DNA from 2 places in the Pseudoalteromonas sp. SR43-2 genome. Region 2 is predicted to be linked to the other one. Evidence: predicted binding sites of a transcription regulator. Region 2 holds the regulator's gene; the other holds the start of a gene.
The links. Region 2 encodes NrdR, which represses ribonucleotide reductase genes. Its sites were predicted from a motif close to AAACACNANATNTNGTGTTT; they were not measured.

Region 1: nrdA (class 1a ribonucleoside-diphosphate reductase subunit alpha) is a predicted target of NrdR. The motif match lies at 2,917-2,936, and genes of this name have one in related genera.

The regions. Positions count from the first base shown of each region.
Region 1 covers NZ_JACJED010000023.1:15,231-24,893, reverse strand. The annotation lists gene gyrA (DNA topoisomerase (ATP-hydrolyzing) subunit A) at 1-1,080, opposite strand, end outside; gene ubiG (bifunctional 2-polyprenyl-6-hydroxyphenol methylase/3-demethylubiquinol 3-O-methyltransferase UbiG) at 1,257-1,967, shown strand; gene H5120_RS17095 (HAD-IA family hydrolase) at 1,967-2,647, shown strand; gene nrdA (class 1a ribonucleoside-diphosphate reductase subunit alpha) at 3,056-5,338, shown strand; gene nrdB (class Ia ribonucleoside-diphosphate reductase subunit beta) at 5,404-6,534, shown strand; gene yfaE (class I ribonucleotide reductase maintenance protein YfaE) at 6,534-6,806, shown strand; gene H5120_RS17075 (DUF1287 domain-containing protein) at 6,842-7,429, opposite strand; partial or broken gene H5120_RS20250 (hypothetical protein) at 7,457-7,930, opposite strand; gene H5120_RS17065 (hypothetical protein) at 8,215-8,634, shown strand; gene H5120_RS17060 (alpha/beta fold hydrolase) at 9,199-9,663, shown strand, end outside.
Region 2 covers NZ_JACJED010000006.1:19,694-29,356, reverse strand. The annotation lists gene H5120_RS06810 (response regulator) at 143-511, shown strand; gene thrA (bifunctional aspartate kinase/homoserine dehydrogenase I) at 740-3,157, shown strand; gene thrB (homoserine kinase) at 3,167-4,102, shown strand; gene thrC (threonine synthase) at 4,114-5,397, shown strand; gene glyA (serine hydroxymethyltransferase) at 5,668-6,924, shown strand; gene nrdR (transcriptional regulator NrdR) at 7,029-7,478, shown strand; gene ribD (bifunctional diaminohydroxyphosphoribosylaminopyrimidine deaminase/5-amino-6-(5-phosphoribosylamino)uracil reductase RibD) at 7,481-8,614, shown strand; gene H5120_RS06775 (riboflavin synthase) at 8,631-9,284, shown strand; gene ribBA (bifunctional 3,4-dihydroxy-2-butanone-4-phosphate synthase/GTP cyclohydrolase II) at 9,314-9,663, shown strand, end outside.

The DNA.
Region 1 (9,663 bases), on a different contig from region 2:
TTCACGACGGTGAATAATAAACTCTTCTAACATTTCTTTTAAATTGAAACATTTAGGTTGGTTATTAATTAGCGCAACCATATTCATACCAAACACAGTTTGTAACTGAGTTTGTGAATACAAGTTGTTTAAAATAACTTCGCCTACGTCACCACGTTTAATTTCAATAACGATACGCATACCGTCTTTATCTGATTCATCACGTAGCGCACTAATACCTTCAATTTTCTTATCTTTAACCAGCTCAGCAATTTTTTCAATTAAACGAGCTTTATTAACTTGATAAGGAATTTCGTGAACGATGATTGTTTCACGGCCTGTTTTTTCATCGGTTTCGATGTCGGCGCGTGCACGCATGTACACTTTACCACGGCCAGTTAAGTAGGCTTGTTCAATACCCTTCTTACCGTTGATAATTGCAGCCGTTGGGAAATCAGGACCAGGAATATAATCCATTAACTCTAAAATAGTTAAATCTGGGTTTTGAATAAGTGCCAAACAACCATTTACAACTTCAGTTAAGTTATGTGGTGGTATATTTGTAGCCATACCTACTGCAATACCTGACGAACCATTCACTAATAAATTAGGAACTTTCGTTGGTAAAACATCAGGGATGAACTCAGTGCCGTCGTAGTTAGGAACGAAATCAACCGTTTCTTTTTCAAGATCGGCTAATAACTCATGCGACATTTTAGCCATACGTACTTCTGTATAACGCATTGCCGCTGCTGAATCACCATCAACCGAACCGAAGTTACCTTGGCCATCTACTAGCATATAACGCAGTGAGAATGGCTGAGCCATACGAACTATCGTGTCATAAACTGCACTGTCGCCGTGTGGGTGGTATTTACCGATTACGTCACCGACCACACGGGCCGATTTTTTGTAAGGCTTGTTCCAGTCATTACTAAGCTCGTTCATTGCAAACAAAACGCGGCGATGAACAGGTTTTAAGCCGTCACGTACGTCTGGTAATGCACGTCCTACAATTACGCTCATTGCGTAATCTAAGTAGGAGTTTTTTAACTCGTCTTCAATATTGACTGGCAGAATTTCATTGGCGAGATCAGTCATTTGATATCACATTCCTTCAGTATCAGCTCTCAACAACCCGGTATTGGGTATTAAGAGTATTGTTATTATTTCTAACAGCCATGCTATCACAATTAATTTTAATTTACAGGCGCAAAACTTTGCGATTTATCAATTTAGCCCTATATAATGGCCTCAGATTGACGAGGAAGTATTTTATGACCGAACATCAAAATGTAGATCACGTAGAAATAGCAAAATTTGAAGCCATCGCCGAGCGCTGGTGGGACCTAGACGGAGAATTCAAACCTCTTCACGAAATTAACCCGTTACGTTTAGACTTTATAGCAAACAAAACGCAAGGTTTATTCGATAAAGAAACACTCGATGTTGGCTGTGGTGGCGGTATTTTAAGCCAAAGTATGGCGCGCATGGGCGCAAAAGTAACTGGCATCGACATGGGGCAAGAGCCTTTAACTGTTGCTAAGTTGCACAGTTTAGAAACTGGCGTAAATGTAGATTACATAAAAGTGCCAGCAGAAGAGTTTGCATCGCAACACCCAGAGCGCTTTGATGTAATAACCTGTATGGAAATGCTTGAGCACGTTCCCGACCCAGCATCTATCATTCATGCTGTAGCTGCACTTGCAAAACCAGGCGCGCATGTGTTTTTTTCAACCCTGAACAAAACACCTAAGGCATATTTATACGCCATTGTTGGCGCTGAAAAACTTTTAAAAATGGTGCCTGAAGGTACACACGACCATAAAAAGTTTATAAAACCTGCACAACTTATTGCATGGGCAGAGCAAGCGGGTTTAAAAGTTCGTGCAAGTACAGGGCTTTCTTATAATCCACTATCAAAGCAATATACGCTCAATAGTGACGTTAGCGTAAATTATATACTTTATTTTGAGAAGTTAGCTTAATGGCTAACTCTCAACCCCCCCACCCCTTTATAGAGTACGATGCATTTTTATTTGATTTAGACGGCACTCTACTCGACACCGCAGATGATTTAGGTGCCGCTTTAAACGCAGTCCTTATTAACAATAAAATAGGACCAGTTAGTAGTGATGTATACCGCCCTGCGGCATCTAACGGCGCAGGCGCATTATTAGAGGTTGGTTATAAAGAGTTATGGGAAGCACAGCCCAAAAGCGAGCTTATTAAGCAATTAGTTGACGAATACGCTGCAAACATAGCAAATCACACACGTTGCTTCAGCGGTATTGAATCGTTGCTTATTGCCCTTGATCAAAAAAAGATCAAATGGGGGATCATGACTAACAAACCTGGGTTTTTAACCGATCCTTTAGTGGCAGCAATTCCCGCATTAAAAAATGCCAGTGTAGTAATAAGTGGCGACACCTTAGCTGAAGCTAAGCCATCCCCTTTACCGCTGCTACATTGTGCAAAGCTTATGGGAGTGCAACCAAAACGCTGTTTGTACATTGGTGATGCACAGCGAGACATACAAGCAGGCAAAGCCGCAGGTATGCACACAGCAACGGCACTTTGGGGTTACGTACCAAGTATTGATGAAGCCAACAGCTGGGATGCTGATTTTAACTGGCAAAGTCCAATTGATGGTTTTAACCATATATAGTGCCATGTTAATCAATAAACACTATATATTGTGATTGTGTTAGTTTTTACGCAAAGCTTGCTGATAAAAAAAGCAGTCAAAATTTATTTTTAAAATGCGTAAATTTAGCAGATCATTAGTTGATTTTTGCATATTTCAACTTAAATGATTGTTCGAAGGTGAGTGTCTACTAACACAAATACGTTATCCCGAAGTTATCCACAAATAGGGGCAATTATGTCCCTTGCAAAACAACTCAGACCACACTATCTTGTGATCTCTAAATTGAACAACACCAGATATTGTGGCCAAATGTTATTCAATTAAATTCGCAAATATGGCGAAACTTATAATAAATGAGTATATACCTTGCCTCGGCGAGGTATAAAGCATTGGTCAAAATACATAATTCCCAAGGAATACAGGCAAATGAACCAACAGTTATCTGTAAGCAAACGTGACGGGCGTAAAGAGCCTCTTGATCTGGATAAGATCCATCGCGTTATTGAGTGGGCCGCCGAAGGTTTAAACAACGTTTCGGTTTCGCAAGTTGAATTAAAGTCGCACATTCAGTTTTACGACGGTATTCGTACTAAAGACATTCACGAAACCATCATTAAAGCAGCAGCGGATCAGATTTCAAAAGAATCGCCTGATTACCAATACTTAGCTGCACGTTTAGCTGTATTCCATTTACGTAAAAAAGCGTACGGTCAATTTGAGCCACCACGTTTATTTGACCACGTAACAAAAATGGTTGGCGATAAACGCTACGATGCTCATTTACTAGTAGATTACACAGAGCAAGAGTTAGATGAGCTTGATGCATACCTTGATCATTCTCGCGATCTTAACTTTAGCTACGCTGCTGTAAAGCAACTTGAAGGTAAGTATCTCGTTCAAAACCGTGTATCGGGTGAAATATACGAAAGTGCACAGTTTTTATATATTTTAGTTGCGGCAAGCTTATTTTCAGATTACCCACGTGAAACACGTACTGATTACATTAAACGTTTTTACGATGCAGTATCTTTATTTAAAATATCTCTACCAACGCCAATTATGTCGGGTGTACGTACGCCTACTCGCCAGTTTAGCTCGTGTGTATTAATTGAATGTGGCGACAGCCTTGATTCAATCAATGCAACGTCGTCAGCTATTGTTAAATACGTTTCACAACGTGCGGGAATTGGTATTAATGCAGGTAGAATACGTGCGCTAGGTAGCCATATTCGTAACGGCGAAGCGTATCACACAGGTTGTATCCCTTTTTATAAGCACTTTCAAACAGCGGTTAAAAGTTGTTCACAAGGTGGTGTACGTGGCGGCGCAGCAACATTATTCTACCCGCTTTGGCATTTAGAAGTAGAGAACCTACTTGTACTTAAAAATAACCGTGGTGTAGATGACAACCGCGTTCGCCACCTAGATTACGGCGTACAGTTTAATAAATTAATGTACTCTCGTTTAATTAAAGATGATTACATTACATTATTTAGCCCATCAGATGTGCCTGGCCTTTATGATGCATTTTTTGAAGACCAAGCTGAGTTTGACGCACTTTACGTTAAATACGAACAAGACGAGTCTATTCGTAAAAAACGCATTAAAGCCATTGAGCTTTTCTCTATGTTTGCGCAAGAGCGTGCAAGTACTGGTCGTATTTATTTACAAAATGTGGATCACTGTAATACGCACAGCCCATTTATTTCTAAAGTTGCCCCAATTCGCCAATCTAACTTATGTTTAGAAATTGCATTGCCAACTAAGCCACTTAATAACGTGAATGACGAAGAAGGCGAAATTGCCCTTTGTACACTTTCTGCGTTTAACTTAGGTGCAATAGAGTCACTTGATGAGCTTGAAGAGCTAGCTGAACTTGCAGTACGCGCACTTGATAACTTACTTGATTTCCAAGACTACCCTGTACCGGCTGCTAAAAATGCAACTATGGGTCGTCGTACACTAGGAATAGGCGTAATTAACTACGCATACTACCTAGCTAAAAACGGTAAACGTTATTCTGATGGCAGCGCTAATGCATTAACGCATAAAACCTTTGAAGCTATTCAATATTACTTAATGAAAGCATCAAACGAGCTTGCTAAAGAGCGTGGCGCATGTCCTAAGTTTAACGAAACAACGTATTCACAAGGTATTATGCCAACAGATACGTATAAACGTGATTTAGATAAAATTTGTGATGAGCCACTTCATCTTGATTGGGATACACTACGTGCAAGTATTAAAGAGCACGGTATGCGTAACTCAACACTAAGTGCATTAATGCCATCAGAAACATCGTCGCAAATCTCTAACGCAACTAACGGTATTGAGCCACCACGTGGACATATTAGCGTTAAAGCAAGTAAAGACGGTATTTTAAAACAAGTTGTTCCTGAGTATGAGCGTTTAAAAGATCAGTACGAGCTACTATGGGACATTCCATCAAACGATGGTTATTTACAGCTTGTTGGCATAATGCAAAAATTTGTTGACCAAACAATTTCTGCAAATACAAATTATGATCCAAACAAGTTCGAAGGCGGTAAAGTACCTATGCAAGTCTTATTAAAAGACTTACTAAGCGCGTACAAACTAGGTGTTAAAACCTTGTATTACCACAATACTCGCGATGGCGCCTCAGACTCACAAGAAGATGCTCCAGAAGTGGAAGATGACGATTGTGAAGGCGGCGCGTGTAAAATATAACTGCTGATTTTTATTTTAAGCGGGCATTTAGCCCGCTTTTTCTGATAGTTTTTTGAGTGATAAACATGTCTTATACTACTTTTAGCCGAAACCATAATAACCAAATGCAAGAGCCAATGTTTTTTGGCCAAACTGTAAACGTATCTCGTTACGACCAACAAAAATACCCAATTTTTGAAAAGTTAATTGAAAAGCAACTGTCTTTCTTTTGGCGTCCTGAGGAAGTAGATGTAAGTAAAGACCGTTTAGACTTTCAAGCATTACCAGATCACGAAAAGCATATATTTTTAAGCAACTTAAAATACCAAACACTGCTTGATAGTGTACAAGGTCGTTCGCCAAACGTGGCTCTACTTCCAATTGTATCGCTACCAGAGCTTGAAACATGGATAGAAACGTGGGCGTTCAGTGAAACAATTCACAGCCGCTCATATACGCATATTATCCGTAACGTAACACAAGCACCTGAGCTTATTTTTGATGACATTGTTAGCAACGATAAAATTAGCGAACGTGCTGATGCCGTAACTAAATACTACGATGACTTAATTAACTCTGTATCGCTTTACAACTTATACGGTGAAGGCAAACACGAGATTAACGGTAAAACAGTTATCATTAATTTATTTGAGCTTAAAAAGAAACTTTACCTGGCTATGATGTCGGTAAATATTCTTGAAGCGATTCGCTTTTACGTAAGCTTTGCATGTTCGTTTGCATTTGCTGAGCGCGAGCTAATGGAAGGTAACGCTAAAATCATCAAGCTAATTGCACGCGATGAAGCGCTTCACCTTTCTGGTACTCAGCATATTTTAAACATTATGCAAGATGGTAAGGACGATCCAGAAATGGCGATTGTTGCTGCCCAGTGCCGCGACGAAGCAATTAAAATGTTTGTTGATGCTGCAGAGCAAGAAAAAGAGTGGGCTGAGTATTTATTTAAAGATGGTTCGATGATTGGCTTAAATAAACATATTTTATGTCAGTACGTTGAATACATTACCAATGCACGTATGACTGCAATTGGTTTGCCAGCACAGTTTGAAAATAACAGTAACCCTATCCCGTGGATAAACTCGTGGTTAGTGTCTGATAACGTGCAAGTAGCACCACAAGAAGCAGAAATAAGCTCATACCTTGTTGGTCAAATAGACTCTCAAGTTGATGCATCAGAATTTGGTGATTTTGATTTATAATGAGTGACAAGTCTACTGCAAGCATAACGCTTGCAGAAAACAGCCAGTGTATAGAATTTACCGCTGGCTGCCCTTCTCTTTTACACTGCTTAGAATCCATGAAAATAGATGTCGCATTTCAATGCCGTGAAGGCTATTGCGGCGCTTGTAGAGCAACTTTAGTGTCAGGCAGTGTTGAGTATAACGAAGAGCCACTTGCGTTTGTACGCGAAGGCGAAATACTGTTGTGCTGCTGTAAACCCAATGGCAATGTAAGTATTGATCTGAAATAAAAATCAATACTTACATCTATCGTTTATTAAACTTATCAATAGTGTGGAACGAACCGGTAATGTCCGGTAATTTTATAATCAAAAAGCATATCGCTTTTTTGCGGACCACGCCCTATATTATGCACAATAAGTGGGTTACCCGTATCTTGAGATAACTCATTGATCACCATACCTATATGAGGTAAATTACCTGGTAACATCCACGTTATTATATCGCCGGTTTTATAATCACTCACTTTGTTGGATATACTCAATACGTTTGCATGGCGCTCAAAGTAAGCTTGTAAATTTGGAACACGTCGGTGATCTATATTTTTATCAGGCTTAGTTAAGCCCCAAATACGTTTAGATGGATACAGCGCAAAGTTTTTTTGCATGTCTTCATGTACGAGTTTCTGTAAATCAACACCTAACTTTCTATAACTTCTAATTATTACATCGGTGCACACACCTATATTTTTAGGTACATCCCCACCAGGGTAGCCAATAGAGCGATAAGCGCCGTCGTAAGTCACATCATGAGTTGTACGCTCAAGCAGAGCTGAAACAATATCTTCTTCAAACGATGCTGCATTACTATTAATACACGCTAAAGTAAGTAAGCACCCAATAATTCTGTACATATAAACTCCTTTAAACCTAAAATTGAGTTACAGCGTTTGGGCTACGTGCCTAAGCACGTCTATTTTATTGCCTTTACTTGCAAATTGCGTATCCAGGGCATATGCCATTTTTTCAAGCGGAGCGTCATTGTATCCTACATGTTAGATTTCACTAATGTAACGCATCATAAACGCGTCTGGACCAAGTTTAAGCCACTGCGCTACATGCACAAGCTCATGAAAATGAACCCTCAAATCTTTTGCAACCTCAGGAAGTAGATAATAGGTATTTTTATACGTTATACCCGCCGCGTCCATATCGACAAAATCACCTAGACCCATTTCTCGCAGACCCGCAAAGTCTGGCTTTGGTATTTGGTCTACAACAACGTAATACGCGTTTTTTAAAAACTCGCTAGAATAAAACCCATAAAATTCATTACTGAATTTATCACAACTCACTTTTTGACTGGTGTATTTTAAATTTGTAGCGTCAATCCAATTTTCTATCTGTTTTAGCACAGCTTATCTCCTAAAGTACAAATGCAACACACCATGTGTAAACAGTAACCTAATATTGCAGTAAATCTTTTAACTAGCACTTTTACTATTAACACCTCGCAACTAGCTAAGAAAATAGAACGCATAGAATATCTAAACAAAAAGCGCTTAATCAAAATTATCATATAGGCATCAGCGGTCTATAAACAGTAAAAACCTTTTATATACTTTTTAAAGTGTTATTATTTGTAACTAAAATAGTAACACTTAAAATCATGTATAATTTTATTAATACACTCTTTCACATGAAAGTAATACGTTTCAGTCTTATTGTCTTACTGGTCATATTAAGTAATACAGTAAATGCTGAAAATATAAAACCGTTCACATCAGATGGCTGTAGTGCTTTTCCGGATGGCACCACAAAAGATAAAAAGTTGTGGCTTGCATGTTGCAAAGCGCACGACTACGCCTACTGGCAAGGTGGCACTTATTGGCAACGTTTAGAAGCAGATAAAGCCTTGCAACAGTGTGTTATTGAAGCCGGCGAAACGAGTATAGCAAACCTTATGCTTGTTGGAGTTCGATTTGGTGGCAGTCCTTATATAGCATCGACTTTCAGATGGGGCTATGGTTGGCCCTATCCTAGGTTATATCAAGCATTAACAGCTGATGAAATTAAGCAAATTGCTGCTTTAAAAACGCTATTAACTCAAACCAATTAACACATTGTGAAAAACTGAGTTATGCAAATAATATCAAAAGGAATTGAATCACTATGCTTATACTGCTAAGTATCATTTTAACTTTGTTTCCAACGGTAATATCTTATTTTGTTTCACGTAATTACGCTAAAAAGGCTAAAGCGACTAATAAAGGTGCTTACATCAGAGCAGTGATTTGGCCTAGTGTTTTCTCGTGGACACTATTTGCTGCTGTTGGGCACGGTGCAATAATCTTCCCCTTACCTTCAACGTTTGCGCTCGTGTTATATGTGTTTCTATATGACGAACGTGGTATCTATTTCCATCCTCACATATTTTTAAGCCCAACGATTCCAATAGCCGTTTATTTAATAAGCTATTTCAAATACAAAAAAGCGGCCAATAAGAGCTAACGCCCTAGCCCACTGTTGGCTCATCAGTATCTTGTAAGGTCCAAAGCTTCACTTACTCCTGCTGTACACTTCTTTGCTGTGAAACTACAACGTTATTATCTGAATATAAATGTGTAAATAATAGGTCTAGTAAATTAATAAAGCGTCATTACCAAAAATAACGAGTTTACTTATGCCCCCAGATATACAAAAAAGCCTTAAAGTAAAACCTGCTCACATCGTCTCATTTATTGTGTTTTTATTAGTTTCAATGTCTACGCTTACCGCTCAGGTATATGCCGCTGATGCTGTATGGCCTTCAAAAACCGCTTACAAATATGCAAATGTAAACGGTAAAAAGATATTTTACCGAGAAGCTGGCGCGCAGCATAAGCAAACCATTGTGCTTTTACATGGCTATCCGTCGTCTTCACACAGCTACCGAGAATTGATCCCGCTTTTATCAGGTCGTTATCATGTAATTGCACCCGATTATTTAGGCTCAGGATACAGCGAACGCCCAAACCCAGAAACTCAAAAATATACTTTTGAATTACTAGCTCAATACGTTGAAGGGTTACTAACAACGCTTAAAATAAAGCGCTACAGCCTATATATACAAGACTTTGGAGCACCTGTAGGCTTTAGAATGTTGTTA
Region 2 (9,663 bases):
TAATCATATTTAAATGAGTTAATTCTATATTTATCATTGCATTGAATTATTAATGCGCTAAGTATTTAGATGCGTGTTAAAGTGTCCTGAGTGCAAAGAAAGATGGTCTTTTAATAACTTTGATGGTTGTGTAGTAGTAAACATGATGAAATTTTCGATATTAGTCTGTGATGATTCTGCTGTTGCTCGTAAACAAGTCGTGCGGTGTTTAAATGAGTGTATAGACGCAGATATACAACAAGCTATAAATGGAGCAAACGCCCTCGATCTTTTAAGAGCACAAAACTTTGATTTACTGTGCCTAGACCTCACCATGCCAGAGGTTGATGGTATACAAGTACTTGAAACTATAAAAACAGAAAAAATAGAGTGCTTTGTGTTGGTTATTTCTGCTGATATTCAGGAGAAAATGAAGAAACGAGTCGCCCAACTTGGCGCAATTGATTTTATTGATAAACCTATTAATAAATCAAGCTTGAATAAAATATTGCATAAATTTGGCATTCATTAGGTTTTTTCATGTTAAAAAAGGCTGTTTTATCTTTTAATTTAGGGTTGACAGCATAGCCTTTGTTAAGGCAGTCTTAACATATGAAAACAATTAATCGCGTACTGACCATTATTATTACAACCATCATTCTTACTGGATAGTGGCATAGGTCGGTGCAACAAATTTAAAGGCCTGTGTTCACTTAGAACACAGGCCTTTTTTCGTTTTATGGGATGAGGAACATAAACAATGCGAGTTTTAAAATTTGGTGGGTCTTCACTTGCCGATTATGCATGCTTACAACAGGTAGCTCAGTTAGTTAAAGCACAGTTAAAAGATGAAATGTTATTGGTGCTTTCTGCTCCAGGTGGAATGACCGATTCGCTAGTTGCACTTGCAAGTGCTACAGAGCAAGGCTTAGATTTTTCGCAGCAATGGCAAGCATTAGCGAGTCGCTGTGAAGGCCTAAAAGCTGACGTTGAAAAAAGTGGCGTAGTAGTTACAAGCTGGCCAGACCTAAGGGAACTTAAAAATAAATTAGATGGCGTGTCGCTTATACAGTGTTGCCCTGATCAAGTTCGCGCATTTGTAATTAGCTTTGGAGAGCGCGTTAGCGTTTCTTTGATGCAGGCTTTATTGAGCTCACAAGATGCAAGGTACTTAGAAGCAACAAGCTGTATTGCTTCAACTGGTGGCTACATTGATGCAGAAGCTGATTTAGTGGCAAGTAAAGCTCGCTTTCAAGCTGTGCTTAAAGAAAACCCTGCAACTATTTATATTATGCCTGGTTTTACGGCGAGTAATGATAAAGGTGAGCTTACAACGCTTGGCCGTAATGGTTCAGATTACTCAGCAGCTATTGCTGCGGCATGTTTAGAAGCTGAGATTTGCCAAATTTGGACTGACGTTGATGGCGTATATAGCGCTGATCCTCGTTATATTAAAAAAGCCACTAAAGTAGATTTTTTATCTTATAAAGAAGCGATGGAGCTTTCTTACTTTGGTGCAAAAGTACTTCACCCAAAAACAATTTTACCGTGTGCTAAAGCAGGCGTGCCATGTGAAATTAAAAATACGCATAACCCAGACGCACAAGGCTCATTAATTGGTAACGATTATTCATCTGATGAGCCCGTAAAAGCGCTTTCTAGCTTACAAGACCTTGCAATGTTAACTGTTTCAGGCCCAGGCATGAAAGGTAAAGTAGGCATGGCGTCTAAGGTATTTAACGCGCTTGCTCACGATAACGTATCAATTGTATTGATCACGCAATCATCATGTGAATTTAGTATTAGTTTTTGTGTGCACGAAACAGACCTAGCACTTGCACTCGATGCGCTACAAACTGCATTTGAGCTTGAATTACAAGCAGGGCTTATTGAGCCTGTACAAGTACAGCGTAATTTAGCCATTGTTACTTTAGTGGGCGACAACATGCGCGCACACCGTGGCTTAGCGGCTAAGTTTTTTGCATCGCTTGCACAAGCGCAAGTAAATATTGTGGCAATTGCACAGGATTCTACAGAAAGTGCTATTTCTGCGGTAATTGATGGTGAGTTATGTAATGACGCTGTAAAAATATGCCATGAAAACTTTTTCACGCATGTGCCGTCAATTGATGTGTTTTTACTAGGTTGTGGCTTAGTAGGGCAAGAGCTTATTAATCAGCTTGAGCGCCAGCAAGCTTGGCTTGAAAAGCGTAATATTAAACTTAACTTGTATGGTGTTGCTAACTCTCGTCAATTACACCTTGATAACGAAGGCATCGCTTTTAGTGATTGGCAGCAAAAATTGGCCTCATCTGAGCAAGCATTTGATTTAAAATTAGTAGAGCAATTTGTTAAGCAAAACCACTTAGTGAATCCGGTATTAGTAGATTGTACATCTTCAGATGCACTTGCTGCGCAGTATGTAGACTTTTTAAATGCAGGTTTTCATGTGGTTGCAGCTAATAAAAAAGCGACAACAAGCTCATACACGTATTACCAAGATTTAATAGCTGCTACGCAAAAGAATAATCGTAAATTTTTATACGAAACTAACGTTGGTGCAGGTTTACCAGTAATCGATAACTTACAGTCATTATTTGGTGCAGGTGATGAGTTACTAGAGTTTAGCGGTATTTTATCAGGCTCACTTTCGTATATGTTTGGCGCACTTCAAGATGGTTTATCACTTTCTGAGGCAACTATTAAAGCTAAAGAAAGCGGTTTTACTGAGCCAGATCCTCGTGATGATTTATCGGGTACCGATGTAGCACGTAAGTTACTGATCATTGCTCGCGAAGCCGGTATGAAGTTGGAGCTAAGCGATATTGAAGTTGAGTCAGTATTACCACAAGGTTTTGCACAAGGTGATAGCGTTGATGAGTTTATGGCAAAACTACCAAGCCTAGATGCTGATTTTAATGACCGCATTCAAAGTGCTGCGAGCGAAGGAAAGGTACTTCGTTATGTAGGTACAATTAAAGAAGGTCACTGTAAAGTAGGTATTGAGGCTGTTGATGAAAAACATGCGCTTAATGTAATTCGCGATGGCGAAAACGCGCTTGCTATTTTAAGCCAATACTACCAGCCACGTCCGTTTGTAATTCGTGGTTATGGTGCCGGCTCTGAAGTAACAGCAGCGGGTGTATTTGCTGATATTTTAAAAACGCTATCGCGCTAGGAGCTCGTTATGATTGAAGTATATGCTCCGGCGTCTATTGGTAATTTTGCAGTAGGTTTTGATGCACTTGGCGCAGCGCTTGCGCCAATTGATGGTAGTTTATTAGGCGATGTAGCCGTTGTAAGTGCAGCACCAAGTGACGAATTTATTTGTACTGGCGACTACGCTCACAAGTTACCAAGTGATGCGAATGAAAACTTAGCGTACCAGTGTTTAGTACATTTTAGAGTGCATGTTGCGCCTGATATGCCAAGCGTAAAGCTCGAGCTTAAAAAGAATTTACCAATTGGATCTGGACTTGGTTCTAGTGCATGCTCGGTCGTGGCTACCTTTGCTGCCCTTGATAAGTTTGCACAAACTAACTTAAGTCGGGTTGAGCTTATTGAGCTTATGGCTGACTTTGAAGCTGTAGTGAGCGGTGGTCGTCATTACGACAACATCACGCCATGCTATTTAGGTGGTTTGCAATTAACAGGTGATTTAATCCCTGATAAATCGATTGCACTGCCTGTTGATGAAAATTGGTACTACGTTGCTGCGTTCCCTGGTTTTTCACTCAACACTGCAAAAGCGCGCTCGGTTTTACCAAAAGAGTTGAGCATGCATGCAAGTGTTGAGTTTGCACAGCGTTTATCGGCATTTAGTAGCTTACTGTTGACTAATCGTTTTGACGATGCGCTGAGCATAATGAAAGATGAAATAGCAGAACCTTACCGCGCACCGCTTATTAAAGGTTTTAGTGAAGCCAAAGCAAGCTTACCAGCGTTGGGCGCTGAAATAGTGAGTATTTCGGGCGCAGGACCTACCTTGTTTAGTGTATGTAAAACACTTGAAGCTGCAAAGCAATGCGCGCAGTGGTTAGAGGCAAATTACATTAACGAGCAAGGCTTTTGCCACATTTGTAAATTAGATAACGACGGCACGCGTCAATTAACAGTTTTATAGGATAGGTAGTCATGCAATTACATAATTTAAAAGATAGCTCACAAAAAGTGTCGTTCGTTGAAGCCGTAAAAACAGGTTTGGGTCGTAATCAAGGTGTGTTTTTCCCAGAATCCCTTGCCCCACTGTCCGATGTTGATGCATTGCTTGATATGGACTTTGTTACACGCAGTGGCAAAATATTATCTCACCTAATTGGTGATGAGCTGCCAAGCGACACTGTGGCACAAATGGTTAAAAATGCATTTAACTTTCCAGTTAAGCTGGTGGAAGTTGAAGAGAATACATACTGCTTAGAGTTGTTTCATGGTCCTACGCTTGCGTTTAAAGACTTTGGTGGTCGCTTTATGGCTGAGTGTTTAGCGCAATTTAATAAAGATGAAAAAGTAACTATTTTAACTGCAACATCGGGCGATACTGGTGCAGCCGTTGCGCATGCTTTTTATAACAAGCCGAATATCGATGTTGTCATCTTATATCCTAAAGGCAAAATTTCACTTGCTCAGCAAAAGCTATTTACTACGTTAGGTAACAATATTCATTGTTACGCAGTTGATGGCAGTTTTGATGATTGCCAAGAGTTGGTTAAAAATGCCTTTTTAGATGAAGAAGTTAAATCAACACTTGGGCTTAATTCTGCTAATTCAATTAATATTAGCCGTTTAGTTGCTCAGGTTTGTTATTACTTTGAGGCCATTGCACAACTACCAAAAGAAAAACGCGCTACAGCGCATATATCAGTGCCAAGTGGCAACTTTGGTAATGTATGTGCTGCAATGATTGGTGCGGTTATTGGCTTACCTGTAGGTAAATTAAGTGCAACAACCAACCAAAATGATACTGTGCCGCGCTTTATGCTTGATAAAACCTGGACGCCAAACGCAACACTTGAGTCGCTTTCAAATGCAATGGATGTAAGTAAGCCAAACAACTGGCCGCGTGTGCAAACAATGTTAGATAATAACTGGTTTAGCTACGATAACTTTTATTCAACTAGCGTAAACGAGGAAGACACGCAATCGGTGATGAAAAAAATTCAACAAACGGGTTATGTTGCAGAGCCTCACACTGCTATTGCGTACCAAGGTCTTGTTGAAAATCGAGCGCCAGGGGCCGCGGGTATCTTTTTAGCCACAGCTCACCCTGCTAAGTTTAAAGAAAGCGTAGAGGGTATTTTAAATATTGAATTAGGTATGCCAAAACCACTTAGCGACGCACTAGCAAAACCATGCCTAGCAAGCGATATAAAGGCCGATTACGACGCATTACGTACAGAAATACTTGCTAAACTTGGCTAAGTTAATTAATTCAAAAAGGCGGTTAAGCCGCCTTTTTTTATAACTTTAGGCTATTAAAGCTAGTGAATTGCATTTACTAATTAAATGTAGGAAATAGCATTCATTTAAAATCGTTATGGTTTTATAAGAAAATATCATCTTAAAAAGTCTGTGAAATAGTTTCAATCCCTGTTTAAATATCCTCAACTTAAGAGCGTAGGCAAAGAGTCGTTTAAAGCGTACAATAAAGCCTCTAAAAAAACACCATACACGTTGCCCTAGGAGACCCCAATGTTAGAACGTAGCATGAATATTTCGGATTTTGATCCAGAGTTATTTGACGCGATAAACAAAGAAACTGCTCGCCAAGAAGAGCACATTGAACTAATCGCTTCAGAAAACTACTGTAGCCCACGCGTACTAGAAGCGCAGGGTTCACAGCTTACAAATAAATACGCAGAAGGTTACCCTGGTAAACGTTATTATGGCGGTTGTGAGCATGTTGATGTTGTTGAACAATTAGCAATTGACCGTGCTAACGAGTTATTTGGTTCTGACTACGCAAACGTACAGCCACATGCTGGTTCGCAAGCTAATGCTGCTGTTTTTCTAGCGCTATTAGAAGCAGGCGACACTGTACTTGGTATGAGCTTAGCTCATGGTGGTCACTTAACTCACGGATCACACGTAAGTTTCTCTGGTAAGCTTTACAATGCAATTCAATACGGACTAGATGAAACAACGGGCGAAATTGATTACGCACAGGTTGAAGCGCTAGCACTTGAGCATAAACCAAAGATGATCATTGGTGGTTTTTCAGCATACTCAGGTATTGTTGATTGGGCTAAATTCCGTGAAATTGCTGACAAAGTAGGTGCTTACCTGTTTGTTGATATGGCTCACGTTGCAGGTTTAATTGCGGCAGGCGTTTACCCAAGCCCAGTTCCTCATGCACATGTTGTAACTACAACTACGCATAAAACACTTGCTGGTCCTCGTGGTGGTTTAATTATCTCTGCATGTGGCGACGAAGCTATCTATAAAAAGCTTAACAGCGCAGTTTTTCCTGGTGGTCAAGGCGGTCCTTTATGTCATGTTATTGCAGCAAAAGCAGTGGCATTTAAAGAAGCGCTTCAACCAGAGTTTAAAACATACCAAACACAAGTTGTTAAAAATGCACAAGTAATGGTTGCTGTTATGCAAGAGCGCGGCTACAAAATCGTATCTGACAAAACTGAAAACCACTTATTCCTACTCGATTTAATCGATAAAGATATTACTGGTAAAGATGCAGATGCAGCCCTTGGTAACGCTAACATCACAGTTAATAAAAACTCAGTGCCAAACGATCCACGTTCTCCGTTTGTAACATCTGGTTTGCGTATTGGTTCTCCTGCAATTACTCGTCGTGGTTTTAAAGAAGAAGAATCAAAAGAGCTTGCTGGCTGGATTTGTGACGTACTAGATAACATCACTGATGAATCTGTACAGGCGCAAGTTAAAGAAAAAGTAAAAGCTATTTGTGCAAAATTACCTGTATACGCTTAATTGCATAAGCAGTAGTAATTTAGATCACAACTGTTTAGTTTTTTGCTAAGATAAAAGGCCGCTATTTAGCGGTCTTTTTTGTTTTAAAACGGAAGTACCGAGCTATGCATTGCCCATTTTGTACCGCAAAAGATACTAAAGTTATTGATTCTCGCCTAGTCGGCGGAGGCCACCAAGTTCGCAGGCGCCGTGAGTGCAACGACTGCCACGAGCGCTTTACTACATTTGAAGGCGCTGAACTGGTTATGCCTCGTGTTATTAAACAAGACGGCAGCCGCGAACCATTTAACGAAGATAAATTATTAAATGGCTTAAATCGCGCACTCGAAAAACGTCCAGTGAGCACAGAGCAAGTAGATGAAGTGGTGAATATAATAAAATCGCAGTTGCGTGCTACAGGCGAACGAGAAATTTCAAGCCATTTGGTGGGTGAGTGCATTATGGAAGCCCTCAAAAAGCTCGATAAAGTAGCGTACGTAAGATTTGCCTCTGTTTATCGATCGTTTGAAGATATACGCGAATTTGGCGAAGAAATTGCCCGTTTAGGGGAGTAACAATGCAAAGCCAAACTACTTTTACCGAACATGATGAAATGTATATGGCACGCGCCATAGAACTTGCCAAAAAAGGGCGATTTACTACAACGCCTAATCCTAATGTTGGCTGTGTATTAGTTAAAAATAATCAAATAATTGGTGAGGGTTTTCATCAATTAGCAGGTCAAGGCCATGCTGAAGTAAATGCACTGGCTGTCGCTGGAAAAAATGCACAAGGTGCAACGGCTTATGTAACGCTTGAACCATGTAGTCATTATGGCCGTACGCCACCGTGCGCCGAAGGCTTAAAAGCTGCCGGTGTGGTAAAAGTAATTGCCGCTATGGTAGATACAAACCCACAAGTTGCTGGCAAAGGCCTTAAAATACTGAGCGATGCCGGTATTGACGTTGCTTATGGGTTACTCGAATCACAAGCGCGAGCACTTAACGTTGGCTTTTTTAAGCGAATGGAACAAGGCTTACCTTATGTGACCTGTAAAATGGCAGCAAGTATAGATGGTAAAACAGCCCTTAAAAATGGGCAAAGTAAGTGGATCACAAGTCCTGCGGCTCGACAAGACGTACAATTATACCGAGCGCAAAGCTGTGCTATTTTAACCGGTGCCGATACAGTGTTAGTCGATGATGCTAAACTTAATGTGCGATTAAGTGAGTTACCGTGCACACTACCTACAGATTTGCCGCTTCGCCAGCCTGTGCGTGTTATAATTGACTCTCAAAACCGTTTAACACCTGACCTTGCTTTATTTGAAATCCAAAGTGATGTAATAATATTTACGACTAAGGTTGATAAATCATTGCAATGGCCGCATTTTGTAAAGCATATTGAAGTCAGTGAAAGTAACGGTAAAGTTGATTTACAAGCCGTTTTAGAAAAACTTGGGCAACTGCAGTTTAATAATGTTTGGCTTGAAGCTGGCGCAACACTTGCTGGTAAAATGACAGAGCTTAATTTAGTTGACGAGTTTGTTTTTTATTTAGCGCCTAAACTAATGGGCCATGATGCAAAAAGTTTAGTTAATTTTCCTGAATTGACGAGTATGCAAAACACCGTTGATTTAACATTTAATGAATGTGCGCGCATTGGTGACGATTTACGTATCACCGCGTCAAAACTCATTAAAATCACTTAATAAAAAGAGTAGTGCTATGTTTACTGGGATAATAGAAGCCACAGGCAAAATTGCTTTATTACAAAAAAAACAAGGCGACTTAGCCATTCGTATCCAAAGTGCTGATCTTGATATGACAGACGTAAAGTTAGGTGACAGCATTGCAACTAATGGTGTTTGCTTAACTGTAGTTGATAAACATATTGATGGTTTTAGTGCGGATTTATCTAATGAGACGATTAGTTTGACCGGTTTTGCTCACTATGCTTTAGGACAAACGGTGAATCTTGAAAAAGCCATGCAACCTGTTTCTCGTTTAGGCGGTCATTTAGTATCTGGCCATGTTGATGGTATCGCAACGATTACAAGTATTACAGCAAACGCCAGAGCAACAGAATATTGGCTTACAACTGACGAAAATTTAATGAAATACATTCCGTACAAAGGTTCGGTATGTATTGATGGTATAAGCCTGACAGTAAACGCTGTAGAGGGTAATAAATTCAAATTAACAATTGTCCCACACACGAGTGAGCAAACCACAATTGCTCATTTTAAAGTAGGTACTCAAGTTAATTTAGAAGTCGATCAAATTGCACGTTATTTAGAGCGCCTTATAAAGGGTGCAGAGCAACCAACGGGCTCTGATATTTCGATGAGCTTACTCGCTAAAGCGGGTTTTATTAAATAACGAAACTGACAACTTACACGAGCAAATTTATGAATTTACACAGTGCGCAAGAAATCATCGACGATATTAAAGCCGGTAAAATGGTTATTTTAATGGATGATGAAGATAGAGAAAATGAAGGCGATTTAATAATAGCTGCTGAGCATATTAGCGCAGAAGCGATTAATTTCATGGCTACCCATGGCCGTGGTTTAATTTGTTTAACCATGACGCAAGAGCGTTGCGAGCAACTTGATTTACCGTTAATGGTTAAAAACAATGGTGCAGCATTTTCGACTAACTTTACAATGTCGATAGAAGCATCAAAAGGTGTTACAACCGGTATTTCAGCAGCAGATAGAGCGCGTACAGTGCAAGCGGCTATAGCTAAAGGCGCAGT